2 regions of the Stenotrophomonas sp. 24(2023) genome follow, and region 2 is predicted to be linked to the other one. Evidence: predicted binding sites of a transcription regulator. Region 2 holds the regulator's gene; the other holds the start of a gene.

Region 1 (14,612 bases), 1.2 Mb from region 2:
AGCGGCGAGACCACGCCGGCCACCACGGTGGAGATCATCAGCTGCACAAACGCCTGCAGCGACGAGGCCAGGCCGCGCTGCTGCGGGTACATGTCCAGTACGGCCAGCGCCAGGATCGGGAAGATCAGCGCCATGCCCATGCCGCCCAGGAAGATCGGCAGCACGGCCCACGGCAGCACCAGCTGCGGCGCCAGGGCCACATAGCCGATGTTGAGCAGCACCGACAGCGCACACAGGGTGAAGCCGATGCTGATCTGCCGGGTCGGCAGGGTATGCCCGGCCATGCGCCCGGACAGGTACGAGCCCAGCGTCATGCCGCCGATGGTGGGGATGAACAGCCAGGCGAAGCCCCCCTCGCCCAGGTGCAGGTGCTGCATCACGAACACCGGCGCGGAGGCGATGTACAGGAAGATGCCGCCGAAGTTGATGCTGCCGGCCAGGGCCAGGCGCAGGAAGCGCGGGTTGAAGCCGATGCGCACGTAGTCACGCAGCAGGCCACGCGGCGACAGCGGCACGCGCGCCTGCACCGGATGCGTTTCCGGCAGGAAGCGCGCGGTGGCGGCCAGCAGCACCAGCGAGAACACCACCAGGAACCAGAAGATCAACGGCCAGCCCGCGCCACTGAGCAGGATCCAGCCGCCGATGATCGGCGCGATGGCCGGGGCGATGCCGAAGATCATCGAGACCTGGCTCATCAGCCGCTGCGCGTCGTGGCCGTGGTACAGGTCGCGGATGACCGCGCGGCCGACGATCATGCCGACGCCGGCCGACAGGCCCTGCAGCGCGCGGAAGGCCAGCAGCGTGCCCAGGTCGGTGGACAGCGCGCAGCCCACCGAGGCGCCGACGAACACCACCAGGCCCGCCAGGATCACCCGCTTGCGGCCCCAAGCATCGGACAGCGGCCCGTGCGCCAGGCTCATCAGGCCGTAGAACAGCAGGTAGACGCTGATGGTCTGCTGCACCGCCACCTCGTCCACCGCCAGGCGCTGGGCCAGCTGCGGGAAGGCCGGGAAGATGGTGTCGATGGAGAACGGGCCGAACATGGCCAGGCCGGCCAGAAGCAGGGCCAGGCGTCGGGTCGAAGGGGCGGCGGCGGCGGTCATGGGGCAGAAGTCCGACAGGGCCGTGCGCGGCACACACGGCGGGCGCCGGTCCCCTGCTGCGGGGACGGCGCCAGATGAATACGAGAGTCTGGCCATGATAGGCCGGCCCGATCGCCAATGCCATGCGCCGGCGCACGAAACGCGTGCCCGGGCCATCGCCCATTCAGCCCCGCAGCGGTGCAGGGCCGGCCCCTCGCCGGCTACCGGCACCGCCAACCGGCTATAATCGGCGGGCAACATGGTGGGAGAAGCGGAACACCGCTGCCGAAGGCGCAACGCCCGTAATCGCTCAGGCCCGATACCACCCGCAACACAACTCTGGAGAGACCGGTTCGATCCGGCGCCGAAGGGGCACGAAGCCGCGGTTTTCCGCGCTTCCAAACTCTCAGGCAAAAGGACAGAGGGGCGCCCCGCAAGACCGCCAGCCGGCGGCTTGCGCCCGTGCGTGCGCCCTTCCCTGACGGATCCTTCGCCATGTCCCAGAACACCCCCTCCCTGCGTGAGCTCGAGCACCATTCCGCGTTCGTCGAGCGCCACATCGGTCCCAACGACGCCGAAATCGCGCAGATGCTCGACGTGGTCGGCCACGCAACGCTGGATGCGATGACCGACGCCATCGTGCCGGCCAAGATCAAGTCGCCGGCGCCGCTAGCACTGCCGGAGTCGATGACCGAAGTGCAGGCACTGGCCAAGATCCGTGCGATCGCCGACAAGAACACCGTGCTGCGCAGCTTCATCGGCCAGGGCTACTACGGTACCCACACGCCGAACGTGATCCTGCGCAACATCCTGGAAAACCCGGCCTGGTACACCGCCTATACCCCGTACCAGGCGGAAATCTCGCAGGGCCGCATGGAAGCGCTGATCAACTTCCAGACCCTGTGCGCCGACCTGACCGGCATGGAGATCGCCAACGCCTCGCTGCTGGACGAAGCCACCGCCGCTGCCGAAGCGATGACCCTGGCCAAGCGTTCGGCCAAGTCGAAGTCAGACACCTTCTTCGTGCACGACGCCGTGCACCCGCAGACGCTGGAACTGCTGCGTACCCGCGCCGAGCCCATGGGCATCGTGCTGCGCGTGGGCACCCCGGCCGAAGCGCTGGACGCGGAGGCCTTCGGCCTGCTGCTGCAGTACCCGGATACCTTCGGCCAGGTCGGCGACTACAAGGCGCTGGTCGATGCCGTGCACGCGCGCGGCGGCCTGGTGGCCGTGGCCACCGACCTGCTGGCCCTGACCCTGCTGGCCGCCCCGGGCGAATGGGGTGCGGACATCGTGGTCGGCAACAGCCAGCGCTTCGGCGTGCCGTTCGGTTTCGGCGGCCCGCACGCGGCGTTCATGGCCTGCCGTGATGCCTACAAGCGTTCGATGCCGGGCCGCCTGATCGGCGTGTCCATCGATGCCGAAGGCAAGCCGGCCTACCGCCTGACCCTGCAGACCCGCGAGCAGCACATCCGCCGCGAGAAGGCCACCTCCAACATCTGCACCGCGCAGGTGCTGCTGGCGGTGATGGCCTCGATGTATGCCGTCTACCACGGCCCGGAAGGCCTGGCCCGCATCGCCCGCCGCACCCACCGCCTGGCCTCGATCCTGGCCGCATCGCTGCGCAACGCCGGCGTGCAGGTGGGTGGTGATTTCTTCGACACCCTGCACGTCACCGGCGTGCATGCCGATGAGATCCACGCCAAGGCCCGCGCCGCCGGTTACAACCTGCGCGCGATCGACAGCGACTCGGTCGGCATCAGCCTGGACGAAACCACGACCCGCGCCGACATCGTCGCCGTGGCTGCCGTATTCGGTGCCTCGCTGGACGTGGACGCACTGGATGCCAGCACCGCCGACGCGCTGCCGACCGGCCTGCTGCGCCAGTCCGCATTCCTGACCCACCCGGTGTTCAACACCCACCACAGCGAGCACGAACTGCTGCGCTACCTGCGCTCGCTGGCCGACAAGGACCTGGCCATGGACCGCACGATGATCCCGCTGGGCTCGTGCACCATGAAGCTCAACGCCACCGCCGAGATGATCCCGGTGACCTGGCCGGAGTTCTCGCAGATCCACCCGCTGGTGCCGGCCGACCAGGCGCTGGGTTACAAGGAGCTGATCCAGACCCTGGAAGCGATGCTGGTCGAATGCACCGGCTACGACGCGGTCAGCCTGCAGCCGAACTCCGGCGCGCAGGGCGAGTACGCCGGCCTGCTGGCGATCCGTGCCTACCACCGCTCGCGCGGCGAGGGCCACCGTGACATCTGCCTGATTCCCGATTCGGCGCACGGCACCAACCCGGCCTCGGCGCAGATGTGCGGCATGAAGGTCGTGGTGACCAAGACCGATGCCAACGGCAACGTCGATGTCGAAGACATCCGCGTCAACGCCGAGAAGTACAGCGACCGCCTGGCCGCGATCATGATCACCTACCCGTCCACGCACGGCGTGTTCGAGGAGGAAGTGGTCGAGATCTGCGAGATCATCCACCAGCACGGCGGCCAGGTGTATACCGACGGCGCCAACATGAACGCCCTGGTCGGCGTGGCCAAGCCGGGCAAGTGGGGGTCGGACGTTTCGCACCTGAACCTGCACAAGACCTTCTGCATCCCGCACGGCGGTGGCGGCCCGGGCGTCGGCCCGTGCGCGGTGAAGGAACACCTGGCACCGTTCCTGCCGGGCAAGCTGGGTGACAACGGCCCGGTCGGCATGGTCAGCGCGGCCAGCTTCGGCAGCGCCTCGATCCTGCCGATCAGCTGGATGTACATCGCCATGATGGGCAGCGAAGGCCTGCGCAAGGCCACCCAGGTGGCCCAGCTCAACGCCAACTACATCGCCAAGCGCCTGGCCCCGCACTTCAAGACCCTGTACACCGGCCGCAACGGCCTGGTGGCGCACGAGTGCATCCTCGACGTGCGTCCGCTGGAAAAGACCAGCGGCATCGGCGCCGAAGACGTGGCCAAGCGCCTGATCGACTTCGGCTTCCATGCCCCGACCCTGAGCTTCCCGGTGGCCGGCACGCTGATGGTCGAGCCGACCGAGAGCGAATCGCTGCACGAGCTGGACCGCTTCATCGATGCGATGATCCAGATCCGCCAGGAAATCGCCGCGATCGAAGACGGCCGCCTGGACCGCGAGGACAACCCGCTGAAGAATGCGCCGCACACCGCCACCGCGGTGACCGCCAGCGAGTGGACCCACGCCTACCCGCGTGAACTGGCGGCCTTCCCGCTGCCCAGCCTGAAGCTGCAGAAGTACTGGCCGCCGGTGGCCCGCGTGGACAACGTGTACGGCGACAAGAACGTGATGTGCGCCTGCATCCCGGTCGATGCCTACAAGGACGATGAAGTCGAGGCGTAAATTCTCGATGGATCGGTAAACGGAACGGCCCGCGCAAGCGGGCCGTTTTCGTTATGCCTCACGGGTCCGGCATCTGGCCCAGGCTCAACTGCCAGGACACACCGAAGCGGTCCTGCACCCAGCCGTAGCGGTTGCTGAAATCGTAGTCGCCCACCGGCATCAGCCAGTGCCCGCCCTCCCCCAGCACCCGGGCGGCGCGCTCGAACTGTTCGGCTCCCGCGCACTCCACGAACAGGGACATCGACGGGGTGAAGGTGAAGCCGTGCACGTCCAGGCTGTCAAAGCACAGGTAGTGGGTACCGCCCAGCAGGAAGATGGCCTGCCGTACCTGCCCCGGCACGCCCGCAGCCGCGCCATCGGAATGGCGCTGCAGGCCGAGCAGGCGGAAATCGGCGAACGCTTCAGCGTACAGGGCCAGGGCCTGTTCGGCCTGGCCGGTGAACATCAGGAAAGGGCGGCTGCGCAGCATGCGTTGCTCCTGTTCGACGGGCCGGGGACGGCCCATGCACGCAGGGTGGCATGCCGGTTGTGGTGGCCGCGTCGGCGCGGCCCGCCCCCGTCACCCTTCGCGCACGCGCCGGGCGATCGCACTGCACACGGCGATGGTGACCGTCAGTGCCACCATCGACAGGAACTGGACCCGGGTCTGCGCCCCGGACAGCAGCAGGCCGAAAATCAGCGCCAGGATGGCCAGCGCAAACGCGGTCAGCCACGGGTAGCCGGCCATGCGGAACGGCAGGGCCGTGCCGGCCCGGTTGGCCCGATGGCGCAGCACCAGCTGCGATACCAGCGACAGGGTCCACACCAGCAGGCAGGTGGAGCCGACGATGTTCAGCAGCACCGGCAGCACCTTGTCCGGGAACAGCAGTTCCATGATGGTGGCGGCGAAGCCGAACAGCACACTGGCCAGCACCGCGATCACCGGCACCTGGCGCGGGTCGGTCCAGCCCAGCACCGCCGGCGCCTCGCGACGCTGCGCCAGCGAGAACATCATGCGCGAGGCACCGTAGAGGTTGGCATTCAGTGCCGACAGCAGGGCCACCACCGCGATCAGGGTGATGGCCGTGGCCGCGCCGGGAATGTTGGCCACCTGCAGCACGGCGGCGAAGGGCGATTTCAATGCCTCGCTGGTCCACGGCACCACCGCGATGATCACGCTCAGCGACCCGATGTAGAACACCAGGATGCGCCAGGCCACGGTGCGCACCGCCCGGGCCAGGCTGCGGCCCGGGTCTTCGGTTTCCGCCGCCGCCACCGCCACGATCTCGGTGCCGCCAAACGCAAACACCACCACCAGCAGCGCCGCACCGATACCCGCCAACCCGTTGGGCGCGAAGCCGCCATGCTGGGTGAAGTTGCTCAGCCCCGGCGAGGCCACCTGCGGCAGCCAGCCCATCAGCAGGGCGATGCCGATGGCGATGAACGCCAGGATCGCCGCCACCTTGAGGATGGCGAACCAGAACTCGAACTCACCGAAGTTCCTCACCCCCAGCAGGTTGATGGCGGTGAAGAACAGCATGAAGGCCAGCGCGGCCATCGGCACCGGGATGGCCGGCCAGATGCTGGCCAGCAGGCCGGCAGCGCCCACCGCTTCGGCGGCGATCACGATCACCAGCTGCACCCACCACAGCCAGCCCACGGTGGCCCCGGCAGTGGCGCCCATGGCATCGGCGGCATAGACCGAGAACGCGCCGCTGGTCGGCTTGGCCGCGGCCATCTCGCCCAGGGCGTTCATGACGATGATCACCAGCGCGCCGGCGACCAGGTACGACACCAGCACCGCCGGGCCGGCCGCATGCACGCCCACGCCCGAGCCCAGGAACAGGCCGGCACCGATGGCGCTGCCCAGCCCCATCATGATCAGCTGGCGGGGCTTGAGCGCATGGCCCAGGCGCGAGGTCGAAGCAGGCGAAGTCGGGGTAGCGGGCATCGGCAGGGCTGGCATCGGCAACAAGGGCGACACCTTACCCTGTCCAGCGCGCGGAAGGGATAGGCCAGACGATCCGGCGGCTCAGAGCGTGGCGTGTTCGCTGGCGCGCACGCGGTAGGCACGCGGCGAAACCCCGGTTTCCGCCTTGAATTTGCGGGTGAAGGCGCTCTGGTCGGTGAACCCGCAGGCCTGGCCGATGCTGGCGATGCTTTCGTTGCTGTGCAGCAAATGCATGGCCATCTGGATCCGCAGGCGGGTCAGCACCTGCTGCGGGGTCATCTGGAACACCTTGCGGAAACTGCGCTCCAGCTTGGACAGGGAAAACCCGGTGATGTCCAGCAGGGTCTGCATGCGCACGTTTTCCGCGTAATGCGCATTGAGGTGGGCCAGCGCCAGCCGCAGCTGCTCGTACTGGGCCCCCAGGCTGTGCTTCTGGCCCAGGTCGCGGGAAATGCCGATCAGCCCTTCGATACGCCCATCGACCAGCAGCGGCCGCTTGCAGGTCAGGCACCAGCCCGGCTCGCGGTTGGCGAACAGGTGCAGTTCCATCAGGTTCTCGATGACCGCCCCGCCGAGCACGCGCGCATCCTGGTCCACGTAGTCCGCGCTCAGGCCGGTCGGGTAGATTTCCGCCGCGGTCCGGCCGATCACGTCCTTGCGCGAGCGCAGGCCCAGCCGGCGCAGCATCGTCTGGTTGACGTGCGTGTAGCGCCCCTGGCGGTCCTTCATGAAGAACAGCACATCCGGGATGGCGTCGAACAGGGCTTCGATGTCGGCGGGTTCAACACGCATGGGACAAGCATAACCGAGCGCGGTTTTGCCTGCGCGTTCACCTCTGGCGGACCGCCTGTTAACGCAACGTGCGCCACTGTCGGCCGCGTCCCCGCCGCGCAGCCGCCCTGGCCGGGGCAGCCCCTTCCCCTGGAGCCCGGTCATGCCGCGTGGCGACAAATCGGCCTACACCGACAAGCAGAAGCGCCAAGCGGCGCATATCGAGGACAGCGAGCGCGCACGGGGCGCCAGTGAAGCCACCGCCGAGCGCATCGCCTGGGCCACGGTGAACAAGCACGGTGGCGGCGGCAAGCGCAGCGGGAGCGGGCGCGCGCCACCGAGAACCGCAGTGAAGAAAGCCGCGACCAAGACGGCCACGAAGAAAACGGCGCGCACCGCGTCACGTTGAACACCGGAGACCGGGCGCGCCGTCCCTGCGGCGGCGCGCCCCTTTTGCCGCCGGTCAGGGGGCTGCGGCGGGCGTATCCGCCTTGGCCGGTGCCGCCCGGACAGGCACGCCCACCGACTGCAGGCGGCGCACCGCCGAGATCGGTACGGCTTCGGCGCGGCGCTGCTGCGGCCACCACAGGAACACGAACGCGCTGCTGCTGCCGAGCAGGCGCGCCTCTCCGGCCAGCGGCGCGGCATCACCGGCCAGATGCACGCGCACCGGCAGGCCCGCCCCCGCATCGCGGATACGCTCGGCCTTGGTCATCGCGTACGAGGCCGCCCCCAGCGCCATGAACGCACACACGGCGATGGTCAGCCCGGTCAGCGGACGCATGCCCGCCAGTTCCCAGCTGGTCCAGCGCGAATGGGTGAACAGCACGCGCCAACCCCAGTGACGGGCACGCAATGCCTCCACCTTGGCCGGGTTGCGGCGGCGCACCGTATCCGGCCATCCCACCAGCACCGCGATCAGCACGCCGCAGGCCAGGATGAGCGCGTAGGCCGGATCACGCAGGCCCGCCACCAGGAAATCGCTGACCTGCAGGTAATCCAGGATCGACAGCTTGAAGCGCAGGTAGAAGAAATAGCTCGACCACAGGCCCAGCAACGACAGCAGGATGTAGCCCGCGCTGACCATCAGCGCAGGTTCGTGGCGCAACAACCGCCACAGCCGCATCACCGCCGAATCGCGGTCATCGGCCACCAGCGGCAGCATCGACCAGTCGGTGGGGGCATCATGGGCCACCGCCACGCGCGCGCCCTCCTCCAGCGCCGGCACCGCCGGCACATCCCCGTGGATCTCGCCCTGCCCTTCCGTATCCCGGTTGTCCATGCATCCCCCTTGATGGGCAGAGCATCGCTGAAACATCAGGTCAACGGAAGGGAGTATCCCGCGCGGCATCTCACGCGCGTGCGGCACCCATCGACGAATGCAGCCTGGCTGGAACCCGGCGCAGGCCCTCACCGGCCACGCCAATTCCACTCATGCGCCCCATCACGATGGTTCCACCGGCATCCGCCGGCTGACGACTTTCACCACGCAACCGATCACGAAGGCGACGATGCCGCCGCCCAGCAGCACCGCGCTGACGTGCATCGAGCGAGCCGCGCCCATCGGTGGCACGCCGTGCCAGGAGGCGGCCACCAGCGGCATACCGACAATCGTCAGGGCCAGGCCCAACTTCAGGTAGCTGTTGGTCAACCCCAGGTTCCCGCGCATGCACTGCCTCCTTCCTGGACGTGGCTGCGGCCTGCAGCCACGCCGATCAGAGCACAGCCACGGCGGGGGCTCAAGCCGCCCGGGCAGCCACCGGGCGTGGAGCGGCCTGGGCCACGGTGAACACCGCCACCGAGGTGGTCAACGCCTGCGCCTGTTCCTCCAGCGCACGGCTGGCGGCCGTGGCCTCCTCCACCAGCGCGGCATTCTGCTGGGTCACCTGGTCCATCTGCACCACCACCTGGTTGACCTGCTCGATGCCGGCCGCCTGTTCCTTGGTGGCGGCGGCGATGTCGCTCATCAGCTGGTTGGTGCGTGCACTGGCCTGGGCCAGGCGGGCGATGGCCGCCTCGGACTGCACGGTGACGCCCAGGCCGGACTGTACCTTGCCGCTGGCCTCCTCGATCAGCGCCTTGATCTCCTTGGCGGCGGTGCCGGCGCGCTGCGCCAACGTGCGCACCTCGCTGGCCACCACCGCGAAGCCACGGCCGTTCTCGCCCGCACGTGCGGCTTCCACCGCGGCATTGAGCGCCAGGATGTTGGTCTGGAAGGCGATGCCATCGATCACCGTGGTGATGTCGGCAATGCGTGCCGAGGACTGATCGATCTCGCGCATCACCGTGGCCATCTGCCCGATCGCCTGCTCGGTCGCACGCACGGCCTCGCCGGCCGCATGCGCTTCACGGTCCGCCTGGAACGCCAGCTCGGCGTTCTGGCGCACGGTGGAGGTCAGCTCTTCCATCGAGGCCGCCGCCTCTTCCAGATTGGCCGCCTGCTGTTCGGTACGGCGCGACAGGTCGGCGTTGCCGGCTGCCAGCTCCTGGGCGGCGCTGTCGATGCTGCCGGCCGCCTGCTGGATGCCCTGCACGATGCCGGTCAGCTGCGCGCTGGTGCGGTTGGCATCGGCCGCCATGCGCGCGAATACGCCCTGGTACCGGCCGGCCATGCGCGCGGTCAGGTCACCATCGGCGATGGCCTGCAGCACGTCGGATACATCGGCGATGCTGGCCTGCGCCCCGGCCATCATGCCGTTGAGATGGGCCACCATCGCGCGGAACTGGAACTGGAAGGCCGCCTCGTCGCCGCGCATGCTGAAATCACCTGCGCTGGCCGCCTGCGCCAGTGCTTCAATCTGCGCGTTGACCGCCTGCAGGCTGCCTTTCACCGAGGCCATGGTGCGGGTCAGCACCGCCTTCTCACCGGGGTAATCCTGCAGGTCGCGGCTGAGATCGCCCACCGCATAACCTTGCATCACCTCCGCCAGGTGGAACTGCACCTGCACGTGTGAATCGACCAGCGCGTTGGTGGCGCGCACCATGCGACCGAAATCGCCCGGGAACGCATCGGCCTGCATCCGGTGGCGGATCGCGCCGGCATCGTGCTGTTCGGCCATCTGCAGCTGTGCGCCGATGGTGGCCTGCACGTTGTCACGCACGCTGGCCATGGCTTCACCCAGGCGGCTCAGCTCGTCGCGGCCACCGAGATGGAAGTCCTGCTCCAGCTCGCCCCGGGCCATGCGCCCGGCCAGCTGCACCGCCCGTGCCAGCGGTGCGGTCAGGCTGCGGGCGATCAGCACCGATGCGGCCACCCCCACCAGCAGTGCGATGGCCCCCAGTACCAGCAGCTGCACCAAGGTGCGCTCACCGAGGGCGATGGCCGCCGCCGCGGCGCTGCGGCTCTGCGCTTCCTCGAAGGCAACGCCATCGGACAGCGCCTTGTTCCAGGCATTGGCCGCGGCCTGCACCGGCCCAAGCGTCAGTGCGATGGCACCGGCGTAATCATTGGCCGCCATCAGCTGGCTGGTCTGCTTGTTCAACGGGCGCGCCGTGGCGCGCGCCTCGGCGATGGCCTGCGCGGCGGCCTTGCCACCGGCATCGGCCGGCAGCGCCTGGTAGGCCTTCCAGCTGCCCTCATAGCGCGCCACCAGCGCCTCGATGCGCGCCTCGTCGTCCTGCAGGTGGTCGCCCTGGCGGATCAGCATTTCGCGGCGCACGACCATCATCTGGTTGTTGGCATCGAGCATCTGCGACAGCAGGCGCACCTTGGCCACGCCAACCTCGACGACCTGCTGCATGGCCTGCTTCTGCGCGATGCTGGCCGTGGCGGCGGTGGCGACGACGCCGGCCACCAGCAGCAACAGCAGGCCAAAGCCCAGCCCAAGACGCCAGGACACCCTGACATTCCTCAAGTAATTCATCGGTGGATCCAAACGGGGGGATACGGGAGTTATCGGCTCCCTTTTGCAGTGCTTTACTCCCGGAACACCGCCAGGCCCTTCCCGTTCATAATGAAAATCAAAACTTTCCTTGACTTTCGGACCAGCCAGGTGAGATCAATTTCAGAGGCCCTTGCCCGAAGCAAGGGAAAGCGCGACCGTATCCGGCAGTGCTCCGCACCGGGCCATCGGGTGGATCCATGCGGCCATGCAACCCCTCCCTGAAATCATTCCAACACCGCAATGACCAGACTTCGAGCCTTCATCAGCAGCACCATGGAAGATCTTGCCAATGAGAGAAGGGCGGTTGTCAGGCGCCTTTCCGATCTGGGCATTGAACCTGTCAACGCCGAGAACATCAGCCCATCCGGGCAGAGCAGCTGGGAACGGATCAAGCAGGAAATCGAAACATGCCAGATCGTCATCCTCATCCTGGGTGAAAGGTATGGCTGGGTACCTCCCGAAGATGCAAATGGAAAGTCGGTCACTCACCTCGAGTACGATTATTCAAGAAGCAAAGGGAAGATCATTCTTCCTTTTCAGAAGAAGCTGAAGTACGGCGCAGAGCGTGACACTGATCGAGACAGTTTCCGGCGCGAGGTTGCCGACTGGCAGGACGGCATGTTCCGTCAGGAATTCGAATTGGCCGACGACCTGTCCGAGCTTGTCCGCAAGGCCATCATCGACCTGTTCAACACCACGTTGTTGAATACCCTTGCAGACCGTGCATCCAGAACGCCCGCCCCCATCCCCGCCCGCATCGCCCCGCCCTCCACTGGCCCCAGCGCTGCAGCTTCACGGGGCGAGGGCGTACTCATTGCAGGCGCCGGAATGTCACTACCTGCGGGAATGCCTGCGGCATCGCTTCTTGTAGACATTCTCAGCGATGAACTGTGGAACCAGGAACTTCCCCGCTCCGACCGCTTCAACTTCAGCGACGTCGCTGAGTACTACGTCTTCAGGTTCGGAAAGCAGAAACTTGTTGATCGCCTCGTCACTTTGATGAAAGCCCTGGGAAGGCCTCGGCCAACCTCCGCCCACCTGAAAGCAGTAACGCATTTCAGCGCCATCATCACGACAAACTATGACTCGCTGTTCGAGGAGGCCTGCAAGCTGCAGGGCGTCCCGTACGTCACCCTGCTTCCTGGCGCACCAATCCCTGAAACAGGAAACCATCTTGCCATCTACAAGATGATAGGAAGCCTGGAAAGCCCGGAATCACTCCGGTTGACGCAGCAGGAAACGTTCGATGACGCAAAATCCGAGCTGGTTTCCATGGCCCGCGAACTTGTCACGAACAATCCGGTCACCATCATCGGACATGCCCTTCGCGATGGATTCATGCCTGAAATCCTCATGCACAGGACGCAAGCCCACAACGGCATCCTGGTCACCCCCTTCGAGAATCCCCTGGATGACATCCTGCTCAACCGGTTCAAGCTCACCAAGGTGAACAAGACCGCCGATGACTTCATGGCCAGACTGCAGCGCCCGGCCCAAGCCTTGGCGTAACGCCGGCAGCAGTACGAAAAAGCCCCGCTTGTGCGGGGCTTTTCCTGTCAGCGACGCCGGGCATGGCCCGGCGCTACCGGCGCATCACTCAGGCGAACGGGTCCTGCAGGACCATGGTGTGGTCGCGGTCCGGGCCGGTGGAGACGATGCTGATCGGGCAACCGGCCAGCTCTTCCAGCGAACGCAGGTAGGCGCGCGCGGCCGGCGGCAGGTCGTCCCAGTTGGTGATGCCGTGGGTGTTCTCGTTCCAGCCCGGGAATTCCAGGTACACCGGGGTGCAGTCTTCCCAGCCCTGCGCGTCCAGCGGCGCGTACTCGGTACGCTTGCCGTTGTATTCGTAGGCGATGCAGACCTTCAGCTTTTCCATGCCGTCGAGCACGTCCAGCTTGGTGATGCACAGGCCGCTGATGCCGTTGATGGCCACGGCGCGCTTGAGCGCGACGATGTCCATCCAGCCGCAGCGACGCGGGCGGCCGGTGGAGGCACCGTATTCGGCGCCGCGGTCACGGATGCCCTGGCCGATTTCATCGTCCAGTTCGGTCGGGAACGGGCCGCCGCCGACGCGGGTGGCGTAGGCCTTGGCGATGCCCAGCACGTAGTCGATCGAATCGGCGCCGACGCCGGTACCGGCCAGCGCGCCACCGACGGTGGTGTTGGAGCTGGTGACGTACGGGTAGGTGCCGTGGTCGATGTCCAGCAGCGCGCCCTGCGCGCCTTCGAACAGCACGCGCTTGCCCTGCTTGCGCAGGTCATGCAGGATGCCGGCCACATCGGACTTCATCGGCTGCACGTATTCGCCGAAGGCCAGCGCCTCGTCGAAGGTCTTCTGGAAATCGACCGCTTCGGTGCCCAGGTACTTGGTCAGCACGAAGTTGTGGTAGTCCAGCGCGGTGCGCAGCAGTTCTTCCAGCTGCTTGGGGTAATGCAGGTCGGCGATGCGGATGCCGCGGCGCGCCACCTTGTCTTCGTAGGCCGGGCCGATGCCACGGCCGGTGGTGCCGATCGCCTTGCCGCCGGCAGCGCGTTCGCGCGCCTGGTCCAGGGCGATGTGGTACGGCATGATCAGCGGCGCGGCCGGGGAGATCTTCAGGCGCGAACGCACTTCCACGCCGGAGGCTTCCAGCTCGGCGATTTCCTTCTGCAGCGCGGCCGGCGAGATCACCACGCCGTTGCCGATCAGGCACAGCGCATCGTCACGCAGGATGCCCGACGGGATCAGGTGCAGGACGGTCTTCTTGCCGTTGATGACCAGGGTGTGGCCGGCATTGTGGCCGCCCTGGAAGCGCACGACGGCGCCGATTTCCTCCGTGAGCAGATCGACGATCTTGCCCTTGCCTTCATCGCCCCACTGGGCACCCAACACTACGACAGACTGACCCATGACGGGCTCCTCGATTTTGTTGCGGCCATCGGGGCCGCGGACGGTTGAACCGTGGCGAGGCTGGCCAGCGCACAGGTGGCGGCTCCAGACGGGGAGCGGCCGGCGATGGAAGGCCCAGACACGGAAAAAGCCGAACGGGAGGCCCGTCCGGCTTTTGTGCATTATCCGGGTTTCCGGGGTCCGGTGCCACCCCATCGGCGGCGGGCTTCACCGGCCGGTCAGGCCCATGCCCTGCCCCTAGTGCCGGACCCACCACAGCAGGCTCAGGCCCGCCAGCAGGACCAACCCGCCAAAACTGCGCAGGGCCGGGCTGGGCAGGCCCATCAGGCGCTCGGCCATGTGCCGCCAGGCCACCGGCGCGACGAACAGGAACAGGCCTTCGAGCACCGCGACCAGGCACACGGCCGCGAACAGATCTTTCATGGGGAACTCCAAAAAACACGGGGCCCGGCAGGTCGCCGGGCCCCGGATGCACGCCGCTGGCGGTCAGCGGTCGTTCTTCAGGTACTGCAGGAACGGGTCGTTCTTGTCCAGCACGATCACGCCGTTGCCGTCGGTCATGGAGCCACGGTAGGCCTCCAGGCTGCGGTAGAAGGCATAGAACGCCGGATCGGCCGAACCGGCCTTGCCGTAGATGCGCGCTGCATCGGCATCGCCTTCACCACGCAGGCGCTGGGCATCACGCTCGGCCT
Region 2 (14,612 bases):
CTGGGCGGCGACGAATTCGTGCTGGTGGTACGCATCCAGCACGACGAGGATCTGCCCACCCTGGCCCGCCGCATCCTGCAGGCGATCGGCAGCGGCCCCCTGCTGGCCGACAGCGAGCTGCAGGTGACCGCCAGCATCGGCATCGCCATCTGTCCGGACCATGCCGCCAGCGAACGCCAGCTGATGGCCTTTGCCGATGCGGCCATGTACCAGGCCAAGGAAGCCGGCCGCAATGCCTTCGTGCTGTTCGCCGACTGGATGAACGACAGCGCCGAACAGCAGTTCCGGTTGCTGGCCGACCTGCGCAGGGCCATCGGCACCGACCAGCTGTTCCTGCATTACCAGCCCAAGATCAGGGTTGCCAGCCATGCGGTGGCCGGTGCCGAAGCGCTGATCCGCTGGCGCCACCCCGACCATGGCCTGATTCCGCCGGACCGCTTCATCCGCCTGGCCGAGCGCAGCGGCGCCATCAACGAAATCGGCCGCTGGGCGCTGGACCAGGCCTGCCGGCAGCTGCGCCAGTGGCACGACGCCGGGCATGACAGCTGGAGCGTGTCGGTGAACCTGTCACCGATCCAGTTCGGCTCGCCCCATCTGCTGCGCGATGTGCGCGAGGTGCTGGAACGGTACCGGTTGCCGCCCCGGCAGCTGGTGCTGGAAATCACCGAAAGCACGGTCATGCGTGATACCGATGCCAGCCTGCGCCTGCTGCAGTCCCTGTCGGGACTGGGGGTGGGCATTTCCATCGACGATTTCGGTACCGGTTATTCCAGCCTGCTGTACCTCAAGCGCCTGCCCGCCACGGAAATCAAGATCGACCACGCCTTCGTGCGCGACCTGGAACACAGCGCCGAGGACGTGGTGATCGTGTCGGCCATCGTGGCCCTGGGCCATGCACTGGACATGGACATCGTCGCCGAGGGCGTGGAAACCGCCGCCCAGCGCGCCTACCTGGAACGGCTGGGCTGTGACTACCTGCAGGGCTATCTGCTGGGCCGCCCGGTGGATGCCACCCGGTTCATGCAGCTGCACGACCTGCCGCGGCCCCGGGTGGAACTGGCCGTGGGCAAGCGCACCGAGCCGCCGCCGCCCGGGTAGTGCCGGGCCGCGCCCGGCGCAGGGCGCCGTATGATGGGCCGCGCGCCCGTTACCCAAGGAAGATCCTGTGGCTCTACGCATCACCTTTGCCGGCCTGCTGCTGGCCCTGGCCTGTGGCCCCGCTGCCGCAGGTGATCTGTCCTGGTCCTTGCCGGCCGATGCGTCCCCGGCGCAGGTCGATGGCGCGCTGCAACGCCTCGGCAGCGAACTGCTGCAATCGCCCGCGCTGACCGATGCGCAGCGCAGCCACGCGCTGTTGGCGACAGGTCGCTATGCCCAGGCGCAGGCCACCATCCAGGGGGTACGCACGGCGCTGCTCGCCGCCAACGATACGGCGGCCGCGCAGCGCTGGGTACCGATGCTGCTGCTGGCCACGGCCGGCGATGCGGATGCCACCGCCTACACCCGCGCCTTCCATGCAGCCTTCAACGGGCTGGATGACGTGGCAGCGGTGCAGGCCGATGCCGCATTGAGCGTGGACCCGGCGACAGTACGTGCGCAACTGGCGCAGGCACTGGCTGCGCAGGCCGATGCTGCAACCCTGCCGGACGCCGCAGCCCTGGAGCTGGTCCAGTTGCAGGCGGTGCTGCGGGCGCAGTCGCGGGCGGCGGCACTGGCCCCGGCCCTGCTGGCCGCCGAAGAACAGCGCCGCTTCGTGATCGATGACACGCTGCGCATTCCTGCGGCCGAAGGCGTGGTGCTGTCGGCACAACTGGCGCGGCCACGCGCCGCCACCGCCCCCCTGCCGGCGGCCATGCTGTTCACCATCTACACCGACCCGCCAAAGAACCGGCTGAAGATGCTGCTGGCCGCCGCCCATGGCTATGCCGGCATCGTCGTCGATGCACGCGGCAAGGGCCAGGGCACCGGCACGATCGCCCCGTACGAGCACGACGGCGAGGATGCAAACGCGGCCATCGACTGGGTCAGCCGCCAGGCCTGGAACGATGGCCGGGTGGCCATGTACGGCGGCAGCTACGAGGGTTTCACCGCATGGGCGGCGGCACGCCACCACCACCCAGCCTTGAAGACCATCGTGCCCTATGTCGCCGCCATCCCCGGCCAGGGCGTGCCGATGGAGAACAACGTGTTTCTCAGCGCCAACTACGGCTGGGCGTTCTACGTGACCAACGGCCCGATGCTGGACACGGCGACCTATGCCCAGCGCGCGCGCTGGTCGCAGCTGGGCCGGCGCTGGTACACCTCCGGCCGTTCCTACCGGCAGATCGACCAGATCGATGGCACGCCCAATCCCTGGCTGCAGCGCTGGCTTGCCCACCCGTCCTACGATGCCTATTGGCAGGCGATGGTCCCGTATGGCGAGCAGTTCGCCGACATCCGCATTCCCGTGCTGACCATCACCGGCTACTACGATGATGGCCAGATCTCGGCCCTGCAGTACGTCAGGGAGCACCTGCGGCACCGGCCCGATGCCGACCACACCCTGCTGATCGGGCCCTACGACCACAGCGGCGCGCAGTCGGCACTCAAGCCCATGCAGCTGCGCGGCTATGCACTGGACCCGGTGGCGCAGTTCGACACCCCGGCACTGACGTTCCAGTGGCTGGACCATGTGCTGCGTGGTGCGCCACGCCCGGCGCTGGTGCCCGACCGGGTCAATTACCAGTTGATGGGTGCCGACCGCTGGGGCCACGCACCGTCGTTGCAGGCTGCGGCGGGCAGCTACCGCCGCTTCCATCTCTCGGCGGCACGGGCATCGGCCGATGGCTACCACCACCTGCAGGAACAGGCGCCCCCGCCAGGCCAGCTGCGGCAGACCGTGGACCTGGCCGACCGCAACGAAATGCGGCATGGCTACTACCCGTTCCCCATCGTCGCCGCGAAGGACACGGCGGACACCGCGCTGTCCTTCGCCTCCGAACCGTTCAGCACACCGATGGACCTGGTGGGCAGCTTCTCCGGCGATCTGAAGGTCCGCATCAACAAGCGTGACCTGGACTTCACCGTCACCCTGTACGAGCTGATGGCCGACGGCCGCCGCATGCAGCTGTCCTATTTCATGGGCCGGGCCAGCCACGTGCGCGACCCGGCCAAGCGCCAGCTGCTGCAGCCTGCGCAATGGACCCACCTGCCCTTCGACCGGACGCGCATGGTGGCCCGCCGCCTGGCCGCCGGCAGCCGCCTGCTGGTCAAGGTGGATGTGCTGAAGGACGCCATGCACCAGGTGAACCACGGCACCGGGCGCGATGTCAGTGACGAGACCGTGGCCGATGCGGGGGCTCCCCTGCAGGTGGAGTGGCACAGCGACAGCGTGGTGACGGTTCCCCTGCGGACCGCCCCGTCCCCGTAGCACCGGGCCAGGCCCGGCAGGCCGGGCGGAACGGTTCTTGCACGCACCCCGGCAACCCCAGCCGCAGTGCCTGTGATGTCCGAGAACGAAGACGCCGGCGAAAAAACCGAACAACCGACAGAAAAACGACTCCGCGAAGCCCGCGAGCAGGGCAACCTGCCGCGTTCGCGCGAACTGGCCACCGCGGCGGTGTTCGGGGCCGGCGTGCTGGCGGTGATGGCGGTCAGCGGCCCGATCGCCGCCGGCGCGGTGGCCTGGATGAAGCAGGCCCTGCGCCCGGACCTGGCCCTGCGCCAGCACCCCCAGGAAATGGTCGGCCATTTCGGCGACCTGCTGCTGCGCCTGCTGCTGGCCATGGCCCCGCTGGTGATCGTCTGCCTGCTGGCCAGCTTCCTTTCGCCGCTGGTGATGGGCGGCCTGCGCTGGTCGGCCAAGGCGATGACCCCCGATTTCAAGCGTCTCAACCCGCTGTCCGGGCTCAAGCGCCTGTATGGCCCGGAAGCCATCGCCGAGTTCATCAAGTCGCTGCTGCGCGTGGCCTTCGTCGGCACGGCCGCCGGCCTGGCCGTATGGACCAGCATGGATACCCTGCGCGGGCTGCTGCACCAGCCGTTGGAAAGCGCCATCGGCCACGGCCTGGGGTTCACCCTGAAACTGCTGCTGGCCACGGCCGTGGCCATGCTGGTGCTGGCCGCCATCGATGCCCCCTACCAGCGCTGGAACTGGATGCGCAAGCTGAAGATGACCCGCGAGCAGCTGCGCCGGGAACTGAAGGAAAGCGAAGGCAGCCCGGAAGTGAAAGGCCGCATCCGGCAGATGCAGCAGCAGCTGGCCAACCGCCGGATGATGGAAGCGGTGCCCACCGCCGATGTGGTGATCGCCAATCCGACCCACTACGCCGTGGCCCTGAAATACGAAGGCGGCCGCATGGGCGCCCCCACCGTGGTCGCCCTGGGCGTGGACGAACTGGCCCTGCGCATCCGTGAAGTGGCCGACGGCAACAAGGTGGCCATCGTCTCGGCCCCGCCTTTGGCACGCGCCTTGTATCGGGAAGGGCAACTCGGCAAGGAAATCCCCGTGAGACTGTATTCAGCCGTCGCCCAGGTCCTGTCCTACGTCTACCAGCTGCGCGCCTGGCGCACCGGCCCGATGCCGGCGCCGCCGCGCGTGGACGTGGATGAATTCGCCAATGGAGGCCAGCCGTGAGCGCGCAGATCCAGGGCTTCAATGCCCGCCGCATCCTGGACATGATCCGCAGCGGCGTGGGTGCGCCCCTGATCGTGCTGGCCCTGCTGGCCATGGTGGTGGTGCCGCTGGCCCCGCCGGTGCTCGATGCGCTGTTCACCTTCAACATCGCCATCTCGCTGATGGTGCTGCTGGCGGTGGTCTACGTGAAGCGCCCGCTGGACTTCACCATCTTCCCGATCGTGCTGCTGATCACCACCATGCTGCGGCTGGCGCTGAACGTGGCCTCCACCCGCGTGATCCTGCTCAACGGCCAGAACGGCCACGAGGCGGCGGGCAAGGTGATCGCCGCCTTCGGTGAATTCGTCATCGGTGGCAACTACGCGGTCGGCATCGTGGTCTTCGCGATCCTGACCATCATCAATTTCGTGGTCATCACCAAAGGCGCCGGCCGCGTGTCCGAAGTGACCGCGCGCTTCATCCTCGACGCCATGCCCGGCAAGCAGATGGCCATCGACGCCGACCTCAACGCCGGTTTGCTGACGCGCGAGGAAGCCAAGCTGCGCCGCGAGGAAGTCCGCGAGGAAGCCGACTTCTACGGTGCGATGGACGGTGCCAGCAAGTTCATCCGTGGCGATGCCATCGCCGGCATCCTCATCCTGTTCATCAACATGATCGGTGGCCTGGCCGTGGGCATGGCCCAGCACGGCATGCCCTTCGGCGATGCCGCGGCCACCTACACGCTGCTGTCCATCGGTGACGGCCTGGTCGCGCAGCTGCCGGCCCTGCTGGTGTCCAGCGCGGTGGCCATGCTGGTCACCCGCGCCTCGCGGGCCCAGGACATGAGCCAGGCCATGATCGGCCAGGTGTTCGGCCAGTACCGCGCCCTGGCCATCGCCGCCGGCATCATCGGGCTGGTCGGCCTGGTGCCGGGCATGCCCAACGTCGCTTTCCTGACGCTGGCATCGATCCTGGGCTTCATCGCCTGGAAGCTGTGGAAGAAGGAACAGGCCCCGGCCAAGCCGGAGCCGATCGGCCCGGACGGCATCGCGCTGGACGCTATGGGCCGCCCGGCCTCGCCGGCACCGACGGCCGAACTGAGCTGGGACGAACTGCGCCCGGTCGATCCGCTCGGCCTGGAAGTGGGCTACCGGCTGATCCCGCTGGTGGATGCCAAGCAGGGCGGCGAACTGATGGCCCGGATCAAGGGCGTGCGCCGCAAGCTGACCCAGGACATCGGCTTCCTGATTCCTTCCGTGCACATCCGCGACAACCTGGAACTGCCGGCCACCGGCTACCGGGTACTGATCCATGGCGTGCCGGTGGCCACCGCCGACATCCATCCCGACCGCGAACTGGCGCTGGACCCGGGCAGCGCGCTGGGCCCGCTGGACGGCATTGCCGGCAAGGATCCCGCCTTCGGCCTGGATGCCACCTGGATCCAGCCCCACCAGCGGGCACAGGCCGAATCGATGGGCTACACCGTGGTCGATCCGGCCACCGTGGTCGCCACCCACCTCTCGCACCTGATCCGCGAGCATGCCCCGGAGCTGCTCGGCCACGAAGAAGCCCAGCAGCTGCTGGCCACCCTGGCCAAGAGCGCGCCGAAGCTGGTCGAAGACCTGACGCCGAAGGCATTGCCGCTGTCCACCGTGGTGCGCGTGCTGCAGAACCTGCTGATCGAGCGCATTCCGATCCGCCAGCTGCGCCGCATCGCCGAATCGCTGGTCGAGCACGCCCCGCATGCGCAGGACGCGGCCACCCTCACCGCCGCCGTGCGCAATTCGCTGGGCCGCTTCATCGTGCAGGAAATCGCCGGCATGTCGCCGGAGCTGCCGGTGTTCACCCTCAACCCGCAACTGGAACGCGTCTTGCAGGAGTCCACCCAGGGCAACGGCGCCGCGCTGGAACCCGGTCTCGCCGAACGGCTGCACCAGAGCCTTGCCGACTGTGTCAGCAAGCAGGAAGCCCGCAACGAGCCGGCGGTCGTGCTGGTACCAGGCCCGGTGCGTGCCGCGCTGGCACGGCTGGTCCGCCACAGCGTTCCGTCGCTGTCGGTGCTGGCCTACAGCGAGGTGCCGGAGGACAAGCGCCTGAAGCTGGTCGGCACGATCAGCTGAGCCGCCCCTCCGACGCGCCAGAAAACAGACACCATTTTCACTACACCGCAGCACACCGACACCGAGGGGAACCCGAACCGTGCAGACCACCGACCACCCGCGTTCTCCCGCTCCCACTCCGCCGACTTCGTCCCGTGACCACAGCATGAAAATCAAACGATTCGTTGCCGCCGACATGCGCTCGGCCATGAACCTGGTGCGCAAGGAACATGGACCCGATGCGGTGATCCTGTCCAACCGCCGGATCGAGGAAGGCATCGAAATCGTCGCTGCAGCCAACTATGACGAGAGCGCCGTGCAGCGAGCGCTGGAAGCCTCGCGCCGCGATGTGGCCCCGCCCAGGCCGGCCAAGCCGCGCAGCGCCGCCGATGCGATGATCGCGGCCGTCACCCGCCGCAAGACCGCTGCCCTGGCCCCGGACCCGGTGGCCGCCACCACCTCGGCCGTGGCCGCCCTGGCCCGCGCCGCCGTAGGTGCCACCGGCCGCACTCTGGACAGTGCCGACGAAATCGTGCCGACCCGCGGCAGCAGCGGCTTCGCCGAAACCTTGGCACGGGCCAGCGTCAATGAACCGGCACTGCCGGAACAGATCTTCACCCCGTTCGCTGCCGCCGACAGCGCGGCCGGGCAGGCCGCCGAACCGGCGGCAGCCAGTGAACCGGTGCCGGCCCCCAACCGCGCCCGCTTCATCATCGACCCGCCGCTGGATGAGGCCGCGACCGCTGCCGTCGCCACGGCCGCGTCCCTGCCGCCGCCGCTGCCGCTGCCCTCTTTCGCCGTGGCCGCCGCGCCTGCGCCCGGACAGGACATCGCGCCCGCCGTGGCGGCCGGCACCGAAGCGGCGGTCACCGCCCCCACGGTCGTCGCCCCGCCGACGCTGACCCTGGTGGCCCGCGACGAAGAAGAAATCCGCCAGCTGCGCCAGGAGGTGGCCGGCATGCGCCATGTCATCGAGCGTGAGATGAACCGCTTCACCGACGAACGCCTGCGTGGCAGCCCGGTCCGTGCGGCCGCACTGGACCTGATGGACGAATACGGGTTCGACGCCGGCATCGCCCGCGACGTGGCCATGCAGATCCCGCTGGAGACCGAAGCCCACCGCAGCCGCGGGCTGATGCTGGGCCTGCTCTCGCGCAAGCTGCCGATCGCCCCGGCCGATCCGCTGGAGGAAGGCGGGGTGATCGCCCTGGTCGGCCCGACCGGCGCCGGCAAGACCACCACCATCGCCAAGCTGGCCTCGCGCTTTGCCGAAAAGCACGCCGCCCGCGACGTCGCCCTGGTCACCACCGATACCCTGCGCATCGGCGCCCGCGAACAGCTGTACGGCTATGGCCGCCAGCTCGGCATTGCGGTGCACGAAGCCGGCAGCGGCAGCGACCTGGGCCAGCTGCTGGAACGCCTGAAGGACTACAAGCTGGTCCTGATCGACACCGCCGGCCTGGGGCCGCGCGACCGCGCCCTGGCCGCACAGCTGCAATGGCTGCGTGCCGCCCACCAGGTCCGCACCCTGCTGGTGCTGCCGGCCAACACCAGCTTCGGCGACATGGACGAAGTCGTCCGCCGCTTCGGCGCGGCCAACCTGCAGGGCCTGGTCCTGAGCAAGCTGGACGAGACCGGCCGCTTCGGCAGCGCCCTGTCGGTGGCCGTGGACCACCAGCTGCCGATCACCTGGGTAACCGACGGGCAGGACGTCCCGGAGGACCTGCACCGGGCCAGTGCAGCCAATCTCGTACTTCGCCTTGAAGATTTGCGCCGAGCGGCCGATATGCCCTGCAACCCGGAGTTGAACCATGCCGTCGCGTGAATACGCCAAGCTGACCAAGAACTTCCCTTTGTCGGCCACCCGCAGCCAGCCGCTGGGCCCGGTCCGCACCATCGCCGTCACCGGCGGCAAGGGCGGCGTGGGCAAAACGAACGTTTCGGCCAACCTGGCCGTGGCGCTGGCCGGCATGGGCAAACGCACCCTGCTGCTGGATGCCGACCTGGGCCTGGCCAACATCGACGTCATCCTGGGCCTGAACCCCACGTTCACCCTGGCCGACCTGGTCGCCGGGCGCTGCTCGCTGGAAGACGTGATCGTGGAAGGCCCCAACGGCGTGCTGGTGGTCCCGGCCGCCTCGGGCCGCCGCCACATGGCCGAGCTGCAGCCGGCCGAGCACGTGGGCCTGGTCAACGTGTTCTCCGAACTGGAACGCGAGCTGGACATCATGGTGGTGGACACCGCCGCCGGCATCACCGACGGCGTGCTGACCTTCTGCCAGGCCGCGCAGGACACCGTGGTGGTGGTCTGTGACGAGCCGGCCTCGATCACCGACGCCTACGCGCTGATCAAGGTGCTCTCGCGCGAGCGCGGCGTGGACCGCATCCAGGTGGTGGCCAACATGGTGCGCGACCCCAACGAGGGCCGGGTGCTGTACGAAAAGCTGGTGCGCGTGTGCGAGAAGTTCCTCGCCGACGTGTCCCTGAACTACCTGGGCTGCGTGCCGCAGGATGACTGGCTGCGCCTGTCGGTGCAGCGCCAGCAGCCGGTGGTCAAGGCCTACCCGTCCAGCCCGGCCGCGCAGGCGATCACCGAGATCGCCCGCCGCACCGCCCGCTGGCAGGCCCCGACCGAGCCGCGCGGCGGCGTCGAGTTCTTCCTCGAACGCATCCTCAAGCAGCGCGGGGTGGCCGCATGAAAGCCGCCGCCCAGTACAAGGAGGTCCAGCGGGCCGCTGCGACCGACTGCATCACCCAGCATTCGGACCTGGTGCGGCGCATCGCCCACCACCTGGCCGCACGCCTGCCGGCGAGCGTGGAGATCGACGACCTGATCCAGGCCGGCATGATGGGCCTGATCGAAGCCTCGCGCAGCTACGATGCCGACCAGGGCGCCTCGTTCGAGACCTATGCCTCGATCCGCATCCGCGGCTCGATGATCGACGAGATCCGCCGGGGCGACTGGGTGCCGCGCTCGGTGCACCGCCGCGCACGCGATGCGGCTGCCACCATCCGCCGGCTGGAACAGGCCAGCGGCCGTGCCGCCAGTGCCACCGAAGTGGCCGCCGCCATGGAGATGCCGCTGCCCGACTACCTGCGGCTGATGGAAGATGCTGCACGCGGCCAGGTGCTGAGCCTGGAATCGCGCATCGAGGACCAGGGCGAGCTGGACACCATCGCCCAAGGCGGCCCGACCCCGCAGCAGGTGCTGGAGCGCGGCGAGTTCGGCCGCGAGCTGGGCAAGGCCATCGGCCACCTGCCCGAGCGCGAACAGCTGGTGCTCTCGCTCTATTACGAGCAGGAACTGAACCTGAAGGAGATCGGCGCAGTGCTCGGCGTGAGCGAGTCGCGGGTCTGCCAGATCCATGGCCAGGCGGTCCTGCGCCTGCGCGGCCGCCTGAAGGTGTTTGAAGCCGCCGACGCCGGGCTGGAACAATGAATCTGTTCAGGGCGGCCCACGCCGGCCCTGAAGAATGAACAACAAAGGAAATCCGTTTTGAACAAGAACATGCGCATCCTGATCGTCGACGACTTCTCGACCATGCGTCGAATCGTCAAGAACCTGCTCGGCGACCTGGGCTTCACCAACACGGCCGAAGCCGAGGACGGGCATGCGGCGCTGGCACTGCTGCAGAGCCAGCCGTTCGATTTCGTGGTCACCGACTGGAACATGCCGGTGATGACCGGCATCGAGCTGCTCAAGGCCATCCGCGCCGACGCCAAGCTCAAGACCCTGCCGGTACTGATGGTGACCGCCGAAGCCAAGCGCGAGCAGATCATCGAAGCCGCCCAGAGCGGCGTGAACGGCTACATCATCAAGCCGTTCACCGCGCAGACGCTGGAAGAGAAGCTCGGCAAGATCTTCGAACGCCTGGCGGCCAGCGCCTGATGGACAGCACGGTCGACAGGAACGCACTGGCCCTGCGCCTGCAGGAAGCCCTGGACGCGCTGGAAGCGGGTGATGAAAGCGCCTGGCGCCAGCAGATCGACGGCCTGGTGGCGCTGCGCACCCAGCCGATGATGGCCGGCCTGAGCCGCCTGGCCCGCGAACTGGGCCAGGCCCTGGGCGAACTGCCGACCGTACCCAGCGATGCCGGTGAGCTGGACGACGCCTGCGCGCGCCTGGACCACGTGGTGGCGATGACCGAACAGGCCACCCACCGCACCCTGGACCTGGCCGAGGAATGCCGCACCCTGACCGAGCAGCTGCGCGCCGATGGCCTGCAGCCGGACCAGGACGTGCAGCTGGAGCGCATCCGCCACAACCTCACCGAAATCGCCCTGACCCAGAGCTACCAGGACCTGACCGGGCAGATCATCCGCCGCGTGGTCGGCATCGTGCGCCGCGTGCATGAAGGCTTCGGTGCGCTCGGCCTGCCGCCGGAACAGCACCGCCGCGAAGAACCGGCACTGGCTGGCCCCGCAGTCAAGGGCGTGGACCACCACGCCGTCTCGCAGAACGACGCCGACGATCTGCTGTCGGACCTGGGGCTGTAACCATGGCCGCCCTGTCCGACGACATCGCCGCCGATTTCATCATCGAGGCCCAGGAAATCCTGGACCGCCTCGGCGAACAGCTGGTGACGCTGGAACAGGCGCCGCAGGACAGCAACCAGCTCAATGCGGTCTTCCGCGGTTACCACACCCTCAAGGGCGGTGCCGGCTTCCTGGGCATCACCGCCATGGTGGAGCTGTGCCATGCCGCCGAAGAAACCCTCGGCATGGCCCGCTCCGGCCAGGCCGTGCTGCAGCCGCATCACTTCGACGCCGCCCAGCAGTCGCTGGACTACCTGCAGTCGATGCTCGATTCGGTCTCGGCCGGCACCGAGCCGGGCTATGCCCCGCCGGAGCTGATCGCACAGTTCGATGTGGCCGGCACCGCGCCGACCGTCACCCCCTCGCCCGCCAGCACCCCGGCCCCGGCCGCGCCCGCCAGCGACCTCATCACCGAAGACGAATTCGAAGCCCTGCTCGACCAACTGCATGGCGGCAAGGCACCGACGGCGGTCGCCGCACCGGCCAGGGCCGACGACGGGCTGATCAACGAAGACGAATTCGAAGCACTACTGGACCAGCTGCATGGGGGCGCCGCACCCGGTGCGCGGCCGGTGGCGCCGGCCGCTGCCGTTGCCCCCGTGCCGATGCCGCGCCCGGCCGCCGTGCCGGCACCGGCCAGCAAGCCAGCGGCCAAGCCACTGGCCGAGGCCGAGCACACCGTGCGCGTGGACACCAAGCGCCTGGATGCCATCGTCAACCTCATCGGCGAACTGGTGCTGTCGCGCAACCGCCTGAAGACCCTGCGCATCCGCCTGCGCGACGAGGAACTGGACCGCGCGGTGTCCACGCTGGACATCGCCACCGCGCGCCTGCAGTCGGCCGTCATGCGTACCCGCATGCAGCCGGTGGGCAAGGTGTTCTCGCGCTTCCCCAAGGTGGCGCGCGACGTTGCCCGCAACCTGAAGAAGGAAGTGGAACTGGAACTGGTCGGCGCCGAAACCGAACTGGACCGCAACCTGGTCGAGGCACTGGCCGATCCGCTGGTGCACCTGGTGCGCAACGCCATCGACCACGGCATCGAGATGCCCGACCTGCGCGAAGCGCAGGGCAAGCCGCGCAATGGCCACGTGCGCCTGTCGGCCCAACAGGAAGGCGACTATGTCAGCATCGAGGTGCAGGACGACGGCGCCGGCATCGATCCGGAACGCCTGCGCCAGAAGGCGCGCGAAAAGGGCCTGATCGACCCGGAAGTGGCCGCGCGCCTGAGCGGGGAAGAATGCCTGCACCTGGTGTTCCTGCCCGGCTTTTCCACCAAGCAGGAAGTCACGGACATCTCCGGCCGTGGCGTCGGCATGGACGTGGTGCAGTCGCGCATCCGCGAACTGAGCGGGCAGATCCAGATCCAGTCCGAACTGGGCCGGGGCAGCCGCTTCATGATCCGCGTGCCGCTCACCCTGGCCATCCTGCCAACCCTGCTGGTGCAGGCCGGCGAGGATGTCTATGCCCTGCCCCTGGCCCGCGTGATGGAAGTGCTGCATGCACCGGCCACCTCGCTGGGCTGGTTCGATGGCCGCGCCGTGCTCGACCGCCGCTCGCACACCCTGCCCCTGGTGGACCTGCGCCACTGGCTGGACGTGGAACCGATGCCGGCCACGCTGCTGACCATCGTGGTGCTGCAGGCCGGCGAAGCCCGCTTCGGGCTGGTGGTGGACCAGGTCCGTGGCCGCGAGGAAGTGGTCATCAAGCCGCTGCCCAAGGCACTGCGTGGCCTGCGTGGCTACGCCGGCGCCACCCTGATCGGCGATGGCCGCATGGCGTTGATCCTGGATGTGGACGGCCTGCGCTGACGCCCGCCGGGCCCGGCCCGGCGAACCCAAAACTGTGACTACCGTCTGTACGCAATCTCCCGGTGTCTCAAGTCCCATTCACACACGCCGATACCGGAACCATGGATAGACTCAGCCTCATCGGACTTTTCCTGGCGTTGGCCTCGCTGGTCGGCGGCAGCATCCTCAAGGGCGCCGGCCTGGCGTCGTTGTGGTCGCCTGCTGCCTTCGTGATCGTCATCGTGGGGACCGTGGCGGCCATCCTGCTGCACACCACCCCGGCCGTGTTCAAGCACGCCTTCAGGATCATGCGCTGGGTGATCCGCCCGCCGCACAGCGATCGCCGCGAACTGATCCAGCAGATCGTGGAATGGAGCAACATCGCCCGCCGCCAGGGCCTGCTGGGCCTGGAAGCCCAGGTCGATGCGCAGCAGGACCCGTTCCTGCGCAAGGGCCTGCAGCTGCTGGTCGATGGCGTGGAACCCGAATCGATCCGGCACATGCTGGAAATCGAACTGAGCAGCCAGGAGCACCAGGACCAGGCCGCGGCCAAGGTGTTCGAGGGCATGGGCATCTACGCCCCGACCCTGGGCATCATCGGCGCCGTGCTCGGCCTGATCGCGGTGATGAAGAACCTGGCCGACCCCAGCAAGCTCGGCCACGGCATCGCCGCCGCCTTCACCGCCACCATCTACGGCATCGCCTCGGCCAACCTGCTGTTCCTGCCGGTCGCCGCCAAGCTCAAGGCGGTCATCGCCCACAACAGCCGCGACCGGGAAATGGTCATCGAAGGCCTGATCTCGATCGCGCAGGGCGAGAACCCGCGCAACATCGAAACCAACCTGTCCGGCTTCCTGCACTGACATGGCCCGCCGCAAGCGCCACGAAGAACACGCCAACCACGAGGCATGGGCCATCCCCTATGCCGACCTGATGACGTTGCTGCTGGCATTCTTCGTGGTGATGTACGCCATTTCCTCGATCAACGAGGGCAAGTACCGCATCATGGCCGACGCGCTGACCGATGCCTTCGGCGGCGCGCCGCGCACCATCAACCCGGTGCAGGTCGGCAACAAGCAGGTCCAGGGCGGGGGCTGGGACAGCCCCTCGGTCATCAAGTCCGGCACCCGGATCGGGCCGTCCGCACCCGCCCCGTCGCACGACCCCACCCTGCTGCCATCGATGGCCTCGCAGATGCGGGTGCCGGTCTCGGTGCACAACCAGGAACAGCTGGCCCGTGCCGAGCGCCAGCTCAACAGCATCGCCGACCGCCTCACCGCCGCACTGTCACCGCTGATCGACCGCGGCATGATCAGCGTGCGCCGCACCGAGCTGTGGATCGAGGTGGAAATCAACAGCGACATCCTGTTCCCGACCGGCTCGGCCGCACTGGACGTGCATGCCCGCGACACCCTGGCCAGCCTGGCCGGCGTGCTGCGCGATGTGCCCAACAGCGTCCGCGTGGAAGGCCACACCGACAACGTGCCGATCGCCACCGCGCAGTTCCCCTCCAACTGGGAACTGTCGGCCGGCCGTGCGGCCAGCGTGGTGCACCTGTTCGCCGACCAGGGCGTGCAGCCCTCGCGGCTGGCGATG

The links. The regulator FliA, encoded in region 2, starts transcription of late flagellar genes. The targets are predictions, from matches to a motif close to TAAAGTTTNNCNNNCNNNGGCCGATAA.
Region 1: Q9R17_RS03145 (methyl-accepting chemotaxis protein) is a predicted target of FliA. The motif match lies at 11,039-11,065, and genes of this name have one in related genera.

Annotation. Positions count from the first base shown of each region.
Region 1 covers NZ_CP133160.1:683,239-697,850, forward strand. The annotation lists gene Q9R17_RS03105 (multidrug effflux MFS transporter) at 1-1,103, opposite strand, end outside; glycine riboswitch at 1,412-1,514, shown strand; gene gcvP (aminomethyl-transferring glycine dehydrogenase) at 1,578-4,445, shown strand; gene Q9R17_RS03115 (VOC family protein) at 4,504-4,914, opposite strand; gene Q9R17_RS03120 (amino acid permease) at 5,005-6,396, opposite strand; gene Q9R17_RS03125 (AraC family transcriptional regulator) at 6,457-7,167, opposite strand; gene Q9R17_RS03130 (hypothetical protein) at 7,310-7,555, shown strand; gene Q9R17_RS03135 (hypothetical protein) at 7,610-8,428, opposite strand; gene Q9R17_RS03140 (hypothetical protein) at 8,591-8,815, opposite strand; gene Q9R17_RS03145 (methyl-accepting chemotaxis protein) at 8,886-11,009, opposite strand; gene Q9R17_RS03150 (DUF4062 domain-containing protein) at 11,271-12,539, shown strand; gene Q9R17_RS03155 (adenylosuccinate synthase) at 12,628-13,920, opposite strand; gene Q9R17_RS03160 (DUF2065 family protein) at 14,158-14,343, opposite strand; gene Q9R17_RS03165 (protease modulator HflC) at 14,407-14,612, opposite strand, start outside.
Region 2 covers NZ_CP133160.1:3,999,563-4,014,174, reverse strand. The annotation lists gene Q9R17_RS18295 (EAL domain-containing protein) at 1-1,098, shown strand, start outside; gene Q9R17_RS18290 (CocE/NonD family hydrolase) at 1,166-3,409, shown strand; gene flhB (flagellar biosynthesis protein FlhB) at 3,485-4,615, shown strand; gene flhA (flagellar biosynthesis protein FlhA) at 4,657-6,714, shown strand; gene flhF (flagellar biosynthesis protein FlhF) at 6,860-8,518, shown strand; gene Q9R17_RS18270 (P-loop NTPase) at 8,505-9,392, shown strand; gene Q9R17_RS18265 (RNA polymerase sigma factor FliA) at 9,389-10,132, shown strand; gene cheY (chemotaxis response regulator CheY) at 10,190-10,582, shown strand; gene Q9R17_RS18255 (protein phosphatase CheZ) at 10,582-11,190, shown strand; gene Q9R17_RS18250 (chemotaxis protein CheA) at 11,193-13,037, shown strand; gene Q9R17_RS18245 (flagellar motor protein) at 13,139-13,879, shown strand; gene motD (flagellar motor protein MotD) at 13,881-14,612, shown strand, end outside.